Regions from separate parts of the Propionibacterium freudenreichii subsp. freudenreichii genome, predicted to be linked through region 1. Evidence: riboswitches for the same ligand, from Rfam matches in the RefSeq annotation. Region 1 holds a riboswitch; the other holds the start of a gene.
What was found. Region 1 has a riboswitch for cobalamin ahead of RM25_RS11530 (ABC transporter substrate-binding protein). Riboswitches for the same ligand answer to the same signal wherever they lie in the genome.
Positions count from the first base shown of each region.

Region 1 (7,164 bases):
CAGTATCTGATGCGGCAGTGCCTGATGCCGTCGTGCCCGATGCCGCGGTGCTGCGGTGCGTCCGGCCGGTGCCGTCGGCCTGATCGGGCCGACGCAGCACATCATCGGCGCTCATCAGCACCGTCTGGTCGGCGGTCATGTCGTGCACCTCGCTGGCCCCGGGAGTGGCCTGCGCCACCCAGCGCACCGAGCGGTCGGCGCCGTGGTCGAGCCAGGCGCGGGCCTTGCGCAGCTGGCCGGTGTCGGCGGCCTTCACCTTCGGGGCGGGCAGGGTGTCGTCAGCCGGCACCACCTGATCGGATGCCGGACCCGCTGCGGCCTGGGCTGCGTCGGTCGGCCGGCTGTCGGCGGCGGCCTGTCCCGGCTCGGCGGGACGCCGGATCACCTCGCCGGTGGGGGGCGTGCCCTGCTCGGCCGACGGCTCCTGCGTGGCCTCCCCGGCTGGTTCGGTGCCCGTCCGTCCCGTGGCCGACTGGTCGGTGGCGTGCCGTTCGGCCATGCGCTGCTGCGCCAACTGGCCCAGGCGGCGCCTGCGGGAATGGGGCATGGCCATGGTCTCGTCGGCGGTGTGCGGCGGCACCGTGGCCACCCGCGTCACCGGCATCCGCACGCCGGCCTGGCTCAGCGTCGACAACGCGCGGCTGCGGATCTCGCGCTCGACGTCCCACTGCGAATTGGCCGGGCACTTGATCGAGATCTGGTAGCTGGCGGTGGTGGCGTCCAGGGCGGACAGGCCCAGCATGCTGGGCTCCTCCAGCATCTTGTTGTGCCAATCGGGCTCGGAGTCCATCTTCTTCAACATGCGCGCCAGCAGCCGGATCACCAGCTTGGGGCTCTCGTCGACGCTCACCGGAATGGTCACCAGGCTCGACGTGAAGCCCTGGCTCACATTGCCCACCGTGCTGATCTCGCCGTTGCGCACGTACCAGACCTCGCCATTGAAGTCCTGCAACTCGGTGACGCGGAAGCCCACCGATCGCACGGTGCCCTTGAGCTTGTTCACCTCGATGATGTCGCCGACGCCGTACTGGTCCTCGGCAAGCATGAATACGCCACTGAACAGGTCCTTGAACAGGCTTTGCGCGCCGAAGCCGACCGCGACGCCGACGATGCCGGCGCTTGCCAGGGCGGGTCCGATGTTGATGTTCAGTGAGTTCAGCACCATGAGCACCACGACGATGATCAACACCACGTCGGTCATCGACTTCAGCACCGAACCCAGCGTCTTGGCCCGCTGCATGGAGCGGTTGGTGTTCACCCCGCCGGTGGTGGCGACCACGCTCGAGGAACGTCCCATCGCCAGCAGGCCGTGCTCGCCCTGACGTTGGGTGGCGCGCGCCACCGCGCGATCGATCACCTTGCGCAGCGCGAAGCGGCAGACCAGCGCCAGCACGAGGGTGACGACGATCTCGATGACGGTCTCAGGGAACTTGACGCTGACCTCCAGCGGAATCATGGACATCCTTCCGGGCCCACCGGCGGCCGTGGACCTGATACCAGTGTGCCCCAGTCGGGAACCCGTGCGGAGCGTCAAGACTGTGTGTTGGCTGAGGATCACCGGTGCGGTGGTGCCCAGGTCGTGGGTCGGTCGGCGAAAAGGGGTCCCGGGTGGCAGGCAGAGGGGTCCGGGATCGCACCCGACCGCGGCCGGAGCCCTAGACTGTCTGCCCGTTGGGTCGCATCACAGATGTGTGGGAATCCGGTGGGAAACCGGGACTGTCGCGCAGCGGTGAGGCCGACGCAGCAGGCATCAGGTCACTGGGGCGGATCCCCGGGAAGGCGCCTGCCGCGGATGACGCCGAGTCCGAAGACCAAGCCCAACGCTCTTGTCACGGTCGGCCCCGCGAAGGGCCCCTCAGGAAGGTTTCGCAATGTCCGCGTACTCACGTCCCAATTCCCCGCGCCCGAATTCCGTGCGTTCAAGCTCTGGGCGCTCAAGCTCTGCGCGCCCCAACGTCGCCCGCCGCCTGCCGGTCCGCTCCCGCCTGGTGGCCCTGGGCCTCGGCCTGGCCATGCCGCCACCGGATGCGCCGGCGCGCCCGGCTCGGGAAGCTCGTCGGCAAGCGCCACCGGTGGTGCCTTCCCGGTGTCGGTGAACAACTGCGGGCGCACCGTCACCGTGAAGCAGCAGCCGACGCGCGCGGTGGCACTCAACCAGGGCGCCATCGAGGAGGCGCTCGCGCTGGGCGTGCAGAAGCAGATGGCAGGCACCGCCTACCTCGACGACAAGGTGGCCGACAAGTACAAGGACGCCTACGCGTCGATCCCGGTGCTGGCCGACAAGTACCCCACCAAGGAGGTCTTCGCCCAGGCCAAGCCCGACTTCGCCCTGGCGTCGTATGCCAGCGCCTTCAGCGACAAGGCGGTGGGCACCCGCGACGAACTCGAGCAGCAGGGCATCCCCACCTACCTAGACCCCTTCGCCTGTGACAACAAGGCCGACCGCGCCCAGGTGAGCTTCGACAATGTGTGGTCGTCGCTGGGCGACATCGCCAAGCTGTTCGGCCAGCCCGGCAATGCCACCACGGTGATCGACGCGCAGAAGACCGAGCTGGACGCCGTCAAGCAGGCGAAGGCCGGCGACGGCCAGAAGGTGTTCTGGTGGGATTCGCAGACCGACACCCCGTTCACCGGCGGCAATGCCGGCGGTCCGGCGCTGGTGATGCAGGCGGTCGGTGCCACCAACGCGTTCGCCGACGTGGACGGGGCCTGGGCCAATGTGCCCTGGGAGAAGGTCGTGGCCGCCGATCCCGATGTGATCGTGCTGGCCGACGCGTCATGGTCCACCGCCCAGTCGAAGATCGACTACATCTCCAACGATCCGGCGCTGAAGAACCTCAAGGCCGTGCAGAACAAGCGCTTCATCACCGTGCCGTTCTCGCAGACCACGCCGGGCGCCACGCTGGTGGACGGCGCCAAGTCCGTCTCGGACCAGCTCGCCGCACTGCCCAGGTGATGCGTCCATGACGCGGACCGCGGCGGACGCCCGGGCTGATGCCGGCGGTAGCGCCGATGCGGGCAGCCGGACCCACGCAGGGCACGCTCGTACCGCGCACTGGCTGTGGCTGGGCGTCCTGGTGGTCGCGCTGGCGGTGAGTGTCGTGATGGCGCTGGGCATCGGATCGGTGCCGCTGTCACCCGGTGAGGTGGTGGGCGTGATCGCGCGACGCCTGCGGCTGATCACCGGCGCCGATGTCACGCCGCTGGCCGACCAGATCGTCTGGCAGCTGCGCCTGCCGCGCGTGCTGGCGTCCATCGCCGCCGGAGCCGTGCTGGCCGTGTGCGGTGCGATCCTGCAGACGCTCACCGGAAATGCGCTGGCCGACCCCTATCTGCTGGGCATCTCGAGCGGCGCCAGCGTCGGGGCGGTCTTCGTGCTGGAGATCGGCCTGTCGGTGGGCCTGTCGCAGTCGGTGCTCATGATGGGCGCCGCCTTCGTGGGTGCCGTGCTGGCGATGCTGCTGGTGCTCGTGCTGGCCACCGGACGCGGCGGTGAGCTGCCGCCGGCCCGCACGGTGCTGGCCGGCGTGGCGGTGGCGCAGGTGTGCGCCGCCATCACCTCCCTGTTGATCATGGTGTTCGGGGGCACCACCGCGGCCCGCACGGCGATGGAGTGGAGGCTCGGCTCGTTCGCCGGGGCGCGGTGGTTGGCTGCGGGCGTGCTGGCGGGCGTCGCGCTGGTCACGCTGGTGGGGGCGATGGGTTATTCGCGCACCCTGGACGCCTTCAGCTTCGGCGACACCTCGGCGGCCTCATTGGGCATCAACGTCACCCGGGTGCGCTGGGGGTTGATGATCTTCACCGCCCTGACCACCGCCATGACGGTGGCCTTCGTGGGCCCGATCGGCTTCGTGGGGCTCACCGTGCCCCACATCATGCGCCTGCTGGTGGGCCCCAGGCACGCCGGGCTGTTGCCGCTCACCGCGCTGGGTGGGGCCCTGCTGCTCTTGTGGTCCGACACCGCGGCACGGTCGATCACCGGCAACACCGAGATCCCGGTGGGCGTGATCACCGCGCTGCTGGGCACTCCCGTGTTGGCCGTGCTGTTGCGCAGGCAGGCGTCGCAATGACGCGCCTGGCATGCCGTGGCCTGGGCTGGCAGGTGGACGACCGGTGGATCGTCCGCGACATCACCACCGAGGTGGCCGAGGGTTGCTGCACCGCGCTGGTGGGCATGAACGGCTCCGGCAAGACCACCCTGCTGCAACTGCTGTGTGGGCTGCGCAAGCCCAGTCGGGGTCAGGTGCTGGTGGACGATCGTCGCCTCACCGACATGTCGCGCCGCGAGATCGCCCGCACGATGGCGCTCATGGAACAGCTGCCACAGGCCCGCGTGGCGCTCACCGTGCGCGACGTGGTGGCGCTGGGCCGCATCCCCCACGAGGGACGCTGGCAGCTGAACGCCCATGGCGCCCGGGTGGACGACAGGTCGTGGAACACCTTGTCAGGTGGGGAACGCCAGCGGGTGCAGCTGGCACGCGCCCTGGCCCAGGAGCCGCAGGTGCTGATGCTTGACGAGCCGACGAACCACCTCGACCTGCACCATCAGATCGCCCTGTTGCGCATCGTCACCTCGCTGCGGCTGACCACGCTGGTGGTGCTGCACGACCTCGACCTGGCGGCAGCCTTCGCCGACCGCCTCATCGTGCTCGACGACGGCCACCTGGTGGCGCAGGGTCCTACCGACGAGGTGCTGACCGCCCAGCTGGTGGCCGAGCGCTTCGCGGTGCGTGGACAGGTGAGCCGCACCGATCGACTCAGGTTCTCATGGCAGGGGTTGGTCAGCGATGGCGGCTGAGGAGCGGGGTTGGCAGGTGGTGCTGGTGTCGATGAACGCCACGAGCAACGCGGCGGTGCAGGCCTGGGCCGCGGAGCTGCCGGGCTTGGCGTCGGCCAGCCTGGAGGGTGATGGCACGCCGCTGGTCGAGGTGCTCGATGAATTGGCGGGCGTGGACGCGTCCCCGGGGGCCGGGCCCGAGGGGCGGGCCTCGACGAGTGGGCGCGCGCCGCTCGGTTCGTCCGGGGTGGGCATCCGCCTGATCGGTTGCCAGCCCGGCGGTGGTGCCACGTCGGTGTCGTGGCTGCGTCGGGTAGCCGGACACTGGCTGCGCACCCGCCGCGATGGCGCGCCCGCCGTGGTGCTGCAGGTGCGCCATGAGCGTCACGATGGCGTTGAGCCGCCAGATGCCGGTCCGCTGCGTGGGCCAGTGGCTGTGGCGTCCGCGCCCGGGGAATCCCCCCGGGATGGCTCCGCGTCCGGTACCCGCTGGGACCCGATCAGTGGCGACGAGGCCCCGCTGCACAGCCCGGCGTGGCAGGCTCCCCCGCCGTTCCGGCGTCACCTGCTGGTGTGCTGCGGCGTGCGCTGCAACGCGCAGGGCAGCCGCGAGGTGGTGGAGTCGATGGTGCGCACCGCCAAGGAGCTGGGCGTGGTGCACGACGAGGTGTTGATCACCCGCACCCTGTGCCTGTTCCCGTGCAACCAAGCCCCGGTGGTGGTCAGCTATCCCGACAACCAGTGGCGCGGCGGGGTGACGCCGGCGCAGGCCGCCGAGATCGTCCGCAGGGCGGTGGAGTGAGCATCGCCCGCCGGGCATGACTGCCGGGTGGCGGTGCGCTCAGTCCTCGCGCGTCGCCTCCAGCGCCCACGCCACGAGCAGGGGCTGGAAGTACAGGCGTACCAGGCGTCGCTGGTCACTGTTGAGGAATGATGCGTCGAGGTGCTTCACATATTGGTGCACATTGCCCGGGAACACGGCCGCGAAGAAGGCGGCCGTGGCGCGTCCCACCTGCTTGCGCTGGACGCCGGAGGCAAGCGCGGCGGCAAGCGCCAGCTCGACCACGCCCGAGGCGAGCACCGTGGCGTCCTTGCTGCCCGGCATCCAATCGGGCACCGCGACGGCGAAGCCCTCGCGGGCAAAGCTCAGGTGGCCCACACCGGTGAATGCCAGCGCTCCGGCCAGGCCTCAGCGGGCGGCGGTGCGCACCGGGTGGCGGCGTGCCGAGGGTGACGAGCTGGATGGTGACTGCTTCTGCGAACGGTGGAACATGTCTGACTCCTGGGGGTGGAAATGCTGGGTGGGAGGGATTGGACTGGGGGCTGAGTGATCGCGATGCCCGGTGCCCGAGTCGCCGCCGCAGATCAATAGAACGAGGGCTTGTCGCCGTCGGTGCCCGGCTTGTCGACGCCCACCGAATGGCCGATGTCGCGGTCGGGCTGGTTGATCAGGTGCACCACGACGTCGGCCACCGAAGCACGCGAGACCTCGGTGCCCTTGAAGGGCTCGCCCTTCTGGGTGGTCTCGTAATCAACGGTGGGTTCGTCCTGCAACCAGGCGGGACGAATGATCGTGTAGTCGAGTCCGGACGCCTCGATGGTGGCGGCGGCGCGCGCATAGGTCTGCAGGTATCCGCCGTCGAGCATCTTGTGGTTCCATGCGCCGAAGGCCCCGGGAACCTCGTCGTAGATGCCCAGCGACGAGATCCAGATGAGGCGCTTGACGCCGGCTGCCCGCATGGCCGCCACGACGGCGTCGGCCTCGGCTTCGATCTTTCCGGCGAGGTTGGCGTAGACGATGTCTGCGCCCCGCACGGCCTTCGCCAGGTCGTCGGTGCTGGTGGCATCGCCTTCCACCACGGTCTCGCGGGCGGCGTCGACGTTGCCCAGGCGCGCAGCGTCGCGCATGAACAGGGTGAGGTGGTCGTCGGTTTCGGCCAGCAGCCGTTCGATGACGATGCGGGCGATCTGCCCGTGGGCGCCCAGGACGGTGACGTTCTTGGTGGTTGTCTTCTTCTCCATGGTTGTTCTCCTTCGGAGAGATGACCCCGGTTGTCTACTTGGCTGTATCCACAGTAGCTAGCCCGGGATCGATGATTTCCCGGTTGTTCGGCGCAGCCCCAGCGCGAGGTATCCGGAGTCGCCGCCCGAGGGGGCCGCAGGATTGGGCCCGGACCCGTCGTTGGAGGACGACGCAGCATCCGACGGACGTCCGGCCACGCCGGCGACCGGCACGAGCATGTCCCAGATCCAGGTGGCGGCGGTGTGTACCGGTGGCATCGGGTCGCGCCCGAGCCAGGCGGTGATGATGCCCACTGCCAGGCCGGCGACCCCGGCTGCGGCGATGTCGCGCGGCAGGTTGGGGAAGGGATCGGCGTCCGAGTCGT
Region 1 is NZ_CP010341.1:2,620,606-2,627,769, reverse strand. Features, by position in the region: gene RM25_RS12135 (mechanosensitive ion channel domain-containing protein) at 1-1,456, opposite strand, end outside; cobalamin riboswitch at 1,657-1,835, shown strand; gene RM25_RS11530 (ABC transporter substrate-binding protein) at 2,087-2,956, shown strand; gene RM25_RS11525 (FecCD family ABC transporter permease) at 2,964-4,070, shown strand; gene RM25_RS11520 (ABC transporter ATP-binding protein) at 4,067-4,798, shown strand; gene RM25_RS12130 ((2Fe-2S) ferredoxin domain-containing protein) at 4,788-5,579, shown strand; gene RM25_RS11510 (DoxX-related protein) at 5,619-5,936, opposite strand; gene RM25_RS11505 (NAD(P)H-binding protein) at 6,143-6,799, opposite strand; gene RM25_RS11500 (TetR/AcrR family transcriptional regulator) at 6,857-7,164, opposite strand, start outside.

Region 2 (7,164 bases), 710 kb from region 1:
GGCAACAGGCCGGGCAGCAGCCCCACGAAACCGGCCCCGAGCATCTGATAGGGCAACCAGGTGCCCACCCCGCCGGTCAGGAGCGCCGAGGAGAACATCGTGAGGATGCCCAGCATGAATCCGAAGCTCGGGCCGAAGACGCGCCCGGCCAGGATCAGGAGCACGAAGACGGTTTCGATGCCGGCGGTGCCCGCGCTCACCGGCCGCACCGCAGTGCCCACGGCGGCCAGCACGCCCAGCATCGCCAGGGCCTTCACGTCCAGGTCCTCATTGGACAGCTCGGCAATCAGCAGGGCCAGCACCACGGCCATGATGGCGCCCATCACGAAGGGGGTGGCGGTGCGTCCGGAGGAGTCGGAGCCCAACACGGCTCCGGGACGCACGAACAGCGGCCAGCAGAAGGCCACCAACCCCAGCACGGCGGTGACGGCGAGCATCACCGAGGTGCGGGCGGACAGCCGCTTGCGTGGCTCCAGGGGCATCAGATAGCCACCGGCCGTCGCCGGCTCGCGGTGGCGCGTCAGCAGGTTCATGGCCGTATCGCCCCGTCTGCCTGCTGACGGCGTCCACGACGCACATCGGCCACCGTCAGGATCGGCTGCGGCCAGAACACCTTGGCCAGCTGCGGGGAGAAGGTCGGGGAGGCGGTGCATGCCTCGCGGGTGGTGTCGTCGGCGATGATGTCGCCCTCGGCCATCACGATCGTGCGGTCGGTGCTGGCGGCGGCGAACTCGACATCGTGGGTGGCCACCACGATGCACACACCGCGGGAGGCCAGGGTGCGCACCATCGTGGCCAGGTGGGCCTTCGTCGTGTAGTCCAGGCCGCGCGTGGGTTCGTCCAGCAGCACCACCCGCGGCCGCGAGGACAGTTGGATCGCCAACACCAGCGCCAGGCGCTGTCCCTCGGACAGGTCGTGCGGGTCGCGGCCCATGTCCAGTGCCACGCCCAGCTCGGACAGCAGGCCGGCAGTGGTGCCCTCGTCGCGGCCGCTCTCCTTGTCGGCCTGGCGGCATTCATCGCCCACGCTGGGCAGGTAGAGCAGGTCCGCCGCCGTCTGCGGCACCAGGGTGACCAGTTCACGGGCCTTCTCGACGCTGACAGTGCGGGGATCGGCTCCGGCCACCTCCAGGGTGCCGGAACTCGCGACGGCCCCCTGCATCGCCCACATCAGCGAGCTCTTGCCAGCACCATTGCGTCCCATCAGGGCGGTGATCTCACCGGCGCGGAAAGCCGTGGTCACCGCATTGACCGCCCGCGTCTCGCCGTAGTCGACGACCAGCTTGGTGGCGGTCAGCACCACGGGCCCGTCAGGCGCGGGTGCCTGCGGTGGGTCGGTGAGCACGATGTGCTCGGCCTTGACGCGTCGGCGCGCATCGCGCACGGTGAGCGGCACGGTGCTCCAACCCAGCGCCTGTGCCAGGCCCACCAGGGGCGGACGTACATCGGCGCGGGCCAGGACGTCTCCGGCGGGGCCCACCTGCACCGACCCGTCACCGGGCAGCCATGCCACCGAGTCGGCGAAGGCCATGACGCGTTCCAGACGGTGCTCGGCCACCACGACGGTCAGCCCCACCTCGTGCACCAGGGTGGTGATGGACGACAACACATCCTGGGCGGCCGTGGGATCCAGCGCACTGGTCGGTTCGTCGAGGACCACCACGCGCGGCTGGGCCGCCAACACCGCGGCGATCGCCACGCGCTGCTGTTGGCCGCCGGACAGGTCGGCCAGGGGCCGATGACGCAGGTCCGCGATGCCCATCAGGTCGAGTGTGTCCTCCACCCGACGTCGCATGGCCGGCTGGGCCACCCCCAACTGTTCCATCCCGTAGGCGATCTCGTCCTCAACCTTGTCGGTGACGAAACCGGCCAGTGGGTTTTGGCCGACGCTTCCCACCACGCGCGCCAGGTCGCGGGGGCGGTGTTGGCTGGTGACCATCGTGTCGACCTGCACCGTGCCGGTCAGGCGGCCGCCGTCGAACCAGGGAACCAGGCCGTTGATCGAGCGCAGCAACGTTGACTTGCCGGTGCCGGTGCGTCCCACCAGCAGGCACAGGTCGCCCTCGGGGATCTGGAAGCTGACATCGTGCAGCACCGGATCGCTGGCGCCGGTGTAGGTGAAACTGACATCGCGGAATTCGATCATGCCTCGCCTGCCGGGGGAGTGGTGGTGGCCGCAATCGGGGCCAGGATCAGCCCGATGATCACGATCATCAGAGGGTCAAGGGCCGGCCAGGTGGCGGGCTGGGCCGGCGGGGTGAGCACCTTCGGCGCGATGATGCCGAGCTGCACCGTGATGCCGATCACGGCCAGGCCACACAGGGCCGTGATGGATTCACGGGCCCGCCAGGGGTCGGGGCGGTAGTGGGTGACCGCGAGTTGCCGGCCCGACGAGCGCAACGCGATCACGGCGGCCACCACTCCGGCGCCGAGCGTCGAAATGCCCAGCGCCGCGCCGTTGGCCAGCGACAGTAGCGAGAAGGCACCGAAACACAGCAACGCCAGGGAGGCGAGCATCGCGAATCCGGCGCCCCGTCCCACGCGGGCCTTGTCGCGGGTGGAGCCGTAGCCGCGCGATTCCATGGACGCGGCCAGGCTCATCGAGCGTTCGATGGAGTCCTGCAGCACGGGGATGATGAGCGCGCCCAGGCCACGTAGCCCCCGCACGGTGCCACCGCGTAGCCGACGTGCCCGGCGGATGCGCAGCAGCGACTCGACCAGTTGGGGTGCCACCGACATGGCGATCACCAGCGCCGTGGACACCTCATAGAGCGCGGAGGGCACCGAACGCAGGGCCCTCTTGGGATTCGCCAGTGCATTCGCCGCACCCAGGCAGATGATCATGGCGCCGAGCCGTCCCGCATCGGCGGCGGTGTACACCAGGCCCTCCAGCGTCACCGGGCCGCCCAGCCTGATGCCGGCCATCCAGCCGGGCAATTGCAGCTGGGGCAGCGTGAAGAGCACCCTGCCGTACCGGATGCCACCGATGGTGATCTGGAAGAGCATTCGGATGGTGACGATCACCAGCGCCAGGGTGATGTAGAGGCCCATGGCGCGGGCCCACGGCGCGTCGCTGCGGCGCACCATCACCACCGTGATCACGGCGGCGCAGACCAGCACGATGAGCGCCAGGTTGTGGGTGAGGCTCACTGCCGCGGCGGCACCGATCGCCCAGCACCACCATGCCCAGGGGTGGGTGCTGCGACGCGCCATGCGGTGGACGCTGGCCGGGGCGGCGACCACCGGTGCCGCAAGCCGCGGCAGGAGCCTGCTCACGCGAGGGGCCGATCAGGAACCGGAGACGGAGCTCGTGGCGGAGCTGGCCTCGGCGCTCTGGCTTGCACTCGCCGCAGCGGACACGCCGTCGAGCTTGGGCGTGCAGGTGGTGCCGTAGCACCAGCCCTCGATCGAGCCGGCCTTGGGCGATGAGTCGTCGGCGCCCTTGTCGGAATAGGTCCAGCTGCCGTTGGGCGTGGCCGTGTAGTACTGCCAGTAGGCGCCGGTGAAGGTGGCCGGGCACGGGTTGGGGTAGTCGCCCAGGGTGCAGATCATCTTGCCGTCGGAGCTGCGTCCGATCGCCACATTGGCGGCCTCCAGGGCGGCGGTGCCGGTGCTTGGCGTACCGACGCACTGGTTGGCAAGCGTCTTGTCCTGGTCGGTCTGCACGACGAGCCACACCTTGCCCTGGCTGGTGCAGTCCTTCATCGACAGCGCCGTGGCGGTGTTCGACGGTGAGCTCGACGAGCCTGACGTCGACGAGGAACAGCCCGCCAGGGCGGTGATGGCGCACAGTCCGAGGGCTGCGACGGCAAGGGTGGGTGAGGACTTCATGGTGCTTCCTTTCATGGGCGGCGGACCGGAGCCCGCCGGCTTTCCTGGGCGGCGGTACGGAACCCGCCGGCTTTCACGGGGCTCCGGAGAGGAGCGCGCCCGGGGGAAGCGGCTACTCCTCGGCCGTTGCCTCGACGGTACGGAGTACGGACCCCATGAGGTGCTCCGGCTTGCCGCGCAGGCGGCTCACGGTTGCGGGACAGCTCCGGTTTCACACCGGCTTTCCCTCATCGGGTCACGCAGCACAATCTAGCCCAGCAGGGACGCCGCGAGGCGAGGGTTTGTGCTTGCTCAGTGCCGGCGCGTGACGTCGAACACCCGATAGCCCTTCGCTGAGCCGAGGCGATCGACCTGCCAGCCCTGGCCGGTCAGCCATTTCGCCAGCGAGTCCGAGCCGAGGTTGTGGGCCACCACCAGGTGGGCGACACCATCCTCGGTGAGGCGGTTCAGCCAGGTGTCCAACAGCTCGTGCAGCGCGGCCTTGCCGATGCGGATCGGCGGGTTCGACCAGATTTCGTCGTAGCGCACGTCGGCGGGCACCTGATCGGGGGCCGACGCGCTCACCCGACTCGCCACCCCCAGGGCCTTCGCGTTCATGGCGGTGAGTTCCACCGCACGCTCGTTCACGTCGATGGCGTCCACCCGGGCCCGGGGGCACTCGGTGGCAAGGGCGACGGCGATCGGTCCGAAGCCGCAGCCGAGATCGAGGAAGCGCGCCGGACGGTCCGCCGGCGGATCCAGGGTGCGCAGCAGCACCGAGGTGCCCAGGTCCAGGCGGTACTGGCTGAAGACGCCATTGGAGCTGCGGAACTCGTAGTCATGTCCCCAGATGGTGGCGTGCAGCTGGTGGTACTTGGCCGGGCCCTCGGGGTTGACGAAGTACTGGGTCATCTGTGGCTCCTCATCGTGGCGGATGTCCATGATCGGCTCATCCCTCGAATCCGCAGCCGCAGTCGTCGCTGTCGACGGGGCCGGTGGTTTCCGGGCCAGCAGGCAGGGAGCGTCGCGCATGCGCCGCCCGTGCCCGCTGGGCCAGTTCGTGGTCGGGGGCGTAGGCGACCTGCTCGAGGCACAGGCCGCGGGCCGGCATGACGGTGACCGACCCGGCGCGCGTTGGGCCGGCGGCCACCTCGTCGAGCCAGTCCATGGATTGGGTGCCGGAGCCGACCGCCACCAGCGCGCCGGTCAGCGAACGCACCATGGAGTGGCAGAAGGCGTCGGCCCGCACGGTGAGCTCGATTGTGCCGCACCCGTCCGCCACCCGGTGCGCCTCGCACTGCAACAGCGTGCGGATGGTGGTGGCGCCCTCGCGGCGACGGCAGAACGGCGCGAAATCACGCAGGCCCAGCAGCCGCGACCCGGCGGCGGTCATCAGTTCCGGGTCGAGGTCCAGCGACTTGGTGGTGACCATGCCGCGCAGCAGGGGATCGGGATGCGAGGAGAGGTCCCACAGCCGGTAGACATAGCGCCGCCAGATCGCCGCGAACCGGGCGTCGAAACCGGGCGGCGCCACGGTGAGGCGACGCACCACGATGTCGGGGGGCAGGGCCCGCAGGAGTCGGCGCTTCAGTTCCGCGGCGTCCATCGTGGCGGGCAGGTCGGCGTGGGCCACCTGGCCGCGCGCGTGGACGCCGGCGTCGGTGCGCCCCGCCACGACGAGCCGGACGGGTTGTGCGGTGCCGGCGATGCGGGTGAGCCAGGTGGCCAGCTCACCCTCCACCGTGCGTTGGCCCGGCTGCATCGCCCAGCCATGGAAGTGGCTGCCGTCATAGCTGAGGTCAAGGCGGAAGCGGCGATCACCCATTCTCGCCATCCCCCTCGGGGTGGACGCGACGGTAGGCCAGATCGCGCACCTCGCGCCCGGCGTCCAGCCCACGCTTCTCGAAGCGGGTGAAGGGGCGGTCCGGGCGTGGCGCCCAGCCGCCGGGACGATCAGAGTAGACATTGGTCAAGCCGGGCTCGGCGTCGAGCACCTCACGCATCTGGTCGGCATAGTCGGCCCAGTCGGTGGCCAGTCGCCACAACCCCCCGGGTGCCAGCCGGTCGGCCACCAGCGCCGCGAAGCCCGGCTGCACCAGGCGTCGCTTGTGGTGGCGCTTCTTCGGCCACGGATCGGGGAAAAAGGTCCACAATTCGCTCAGCTCACCGGGCCGGACCAGTTCGCGCAGGCCCTCGCCACCATCGGCGACGACCAAGCGCACATTGTGCACATCGGCGCGGGCGAGCTTGCCCATCGTCGAGGCGACGGCGGTCAGGTACACCTCGAAGGCGATCACATTGTCACTGGGGCGGGCACCCGCCATGGCCACCAAGGAGTCACCGACCCCCGAGCCGATCTCGGCGACCAGGGGAGCTTGTCGCCCGAAGACCTGCGGCCAGCTCATGGTGGCGCCGTGGCGCACCGAGGTGGACAGCCGGTCGTGGGGCACCTCCACCAGGTATTCGCTGCTGTGGCTGGCCAGGGCCTGGCGCTGGGATTCGTTCATCCGCGGGCTGCGTCGTACGAAGGAGACCACGCCGCGGCGCCCATTGATGGGATCGACGCTTGAGTGACTGGTGCCGGAGGGGTCGGAGCTGGTTCCACCGGGGCCGAACCGGCCGCCAGCAGAGCCGTCTGCCATGGCATGGTGCACGCGCGCGTTGTCCGACACGGGATAGCAGCCTACTTTGCCCGCGCCCGACATGCCGTGGACGGCCCCGGACGCGTCGGCTGAAAAGGGGGCATGGGGGACCTAGGCTCACAAGAAGTGTTCGATCCGTGGGCACACAGGGCCTGCGGGAGGCGCCCCGACCCATGGAGGAACGATGCCCAAACCACTGGCCACACTGCTCAATGTCATCTGGCTCGTCCTGGGCGGCGTCTGGCTCGCGCTGGGATATGTGGTGGCCGGGGTGATCGGTTGCGTGCTCATCGTCACCATTCCCGCCGGCATCGCATCCTTGCGCATGGCCCGCTATGTGCTGTGGCCCTTCGGGCGCACCGTCGTGCCCAAGCCGGGTGCCGGTGCGGGCACCGCCGCGATGAACGTCATCTGGATGATCGTCGCCGGCTGGTGGCTCGCCCTGCTGCACATCATCAGTGCCCTGGCCCAGGCCGTCACGATCGTGGGCATCGCCAACGCGGTGGTGTCCCTCAAGATGATCCCGATCAGCGTGATGCCCTTCGGCAAGCAGATCGTCAGCACGACCTCGAACCGCTGACTGTCGGGCTGCTGGGGTTCGGACTGCAGAGGGCCGGACCGGCGGTCGCCCGTCGCCGTGGCACCGCATCAGGTCCCATGGGGAGGGTCCCCGCCCGGGGGACCCTCCCCATGGGACGCGTGAGCCGGGGCT
Region 2 is NZ_CP010341.1:677,025-684,188, forward strand. Features, by position in the region: gene RM25_RS02825 (ECF transporter S component) at 1-482, opposite strand, end outside; gene RM25_RS02830 (ABC transporter ATP-binding protein) at 530-2,146, opposite strand; gene RM25_RS02835 (energy-coupling factor transporter transmembrane component T) at 2,143-3,276, opposite strand; gene RM25_RS02840 (hypothetical protein) at 3,289-3,831, opposite strand; adenosylcobalamin (AdoCbl) riboswitch at 3,942-4,081, opposite strand; gene RM25_RS02845 (class I SAM-dependent methyltransferase) at 4,123-4,752, opposite strand; gene truA (tRNA pseudouridine(38-40) synthase TruA) at 4,760-5,635, opposite strand; gene trmB (tRNA (guanosine(46)-N7)-methyltransferase TrmB) at 5,628-6,482, opposite strand; gene RM25_RS02860 (YccF domain-containing protein) at 6,637-7,032, shown strand; gene RM25_RS02865 (elongation factor G-like protein EF-G2) at 7,164-7,164, opposite strand, start outside.
Region 2: linked by a shared signal. The riboswitch ahead of RM25_RS02840 (hypothetical protein) and the one ahead of RM25_RS11530 (ABC transporter substrate-binding protein) in region 1 are both predicted to bind cobalamin.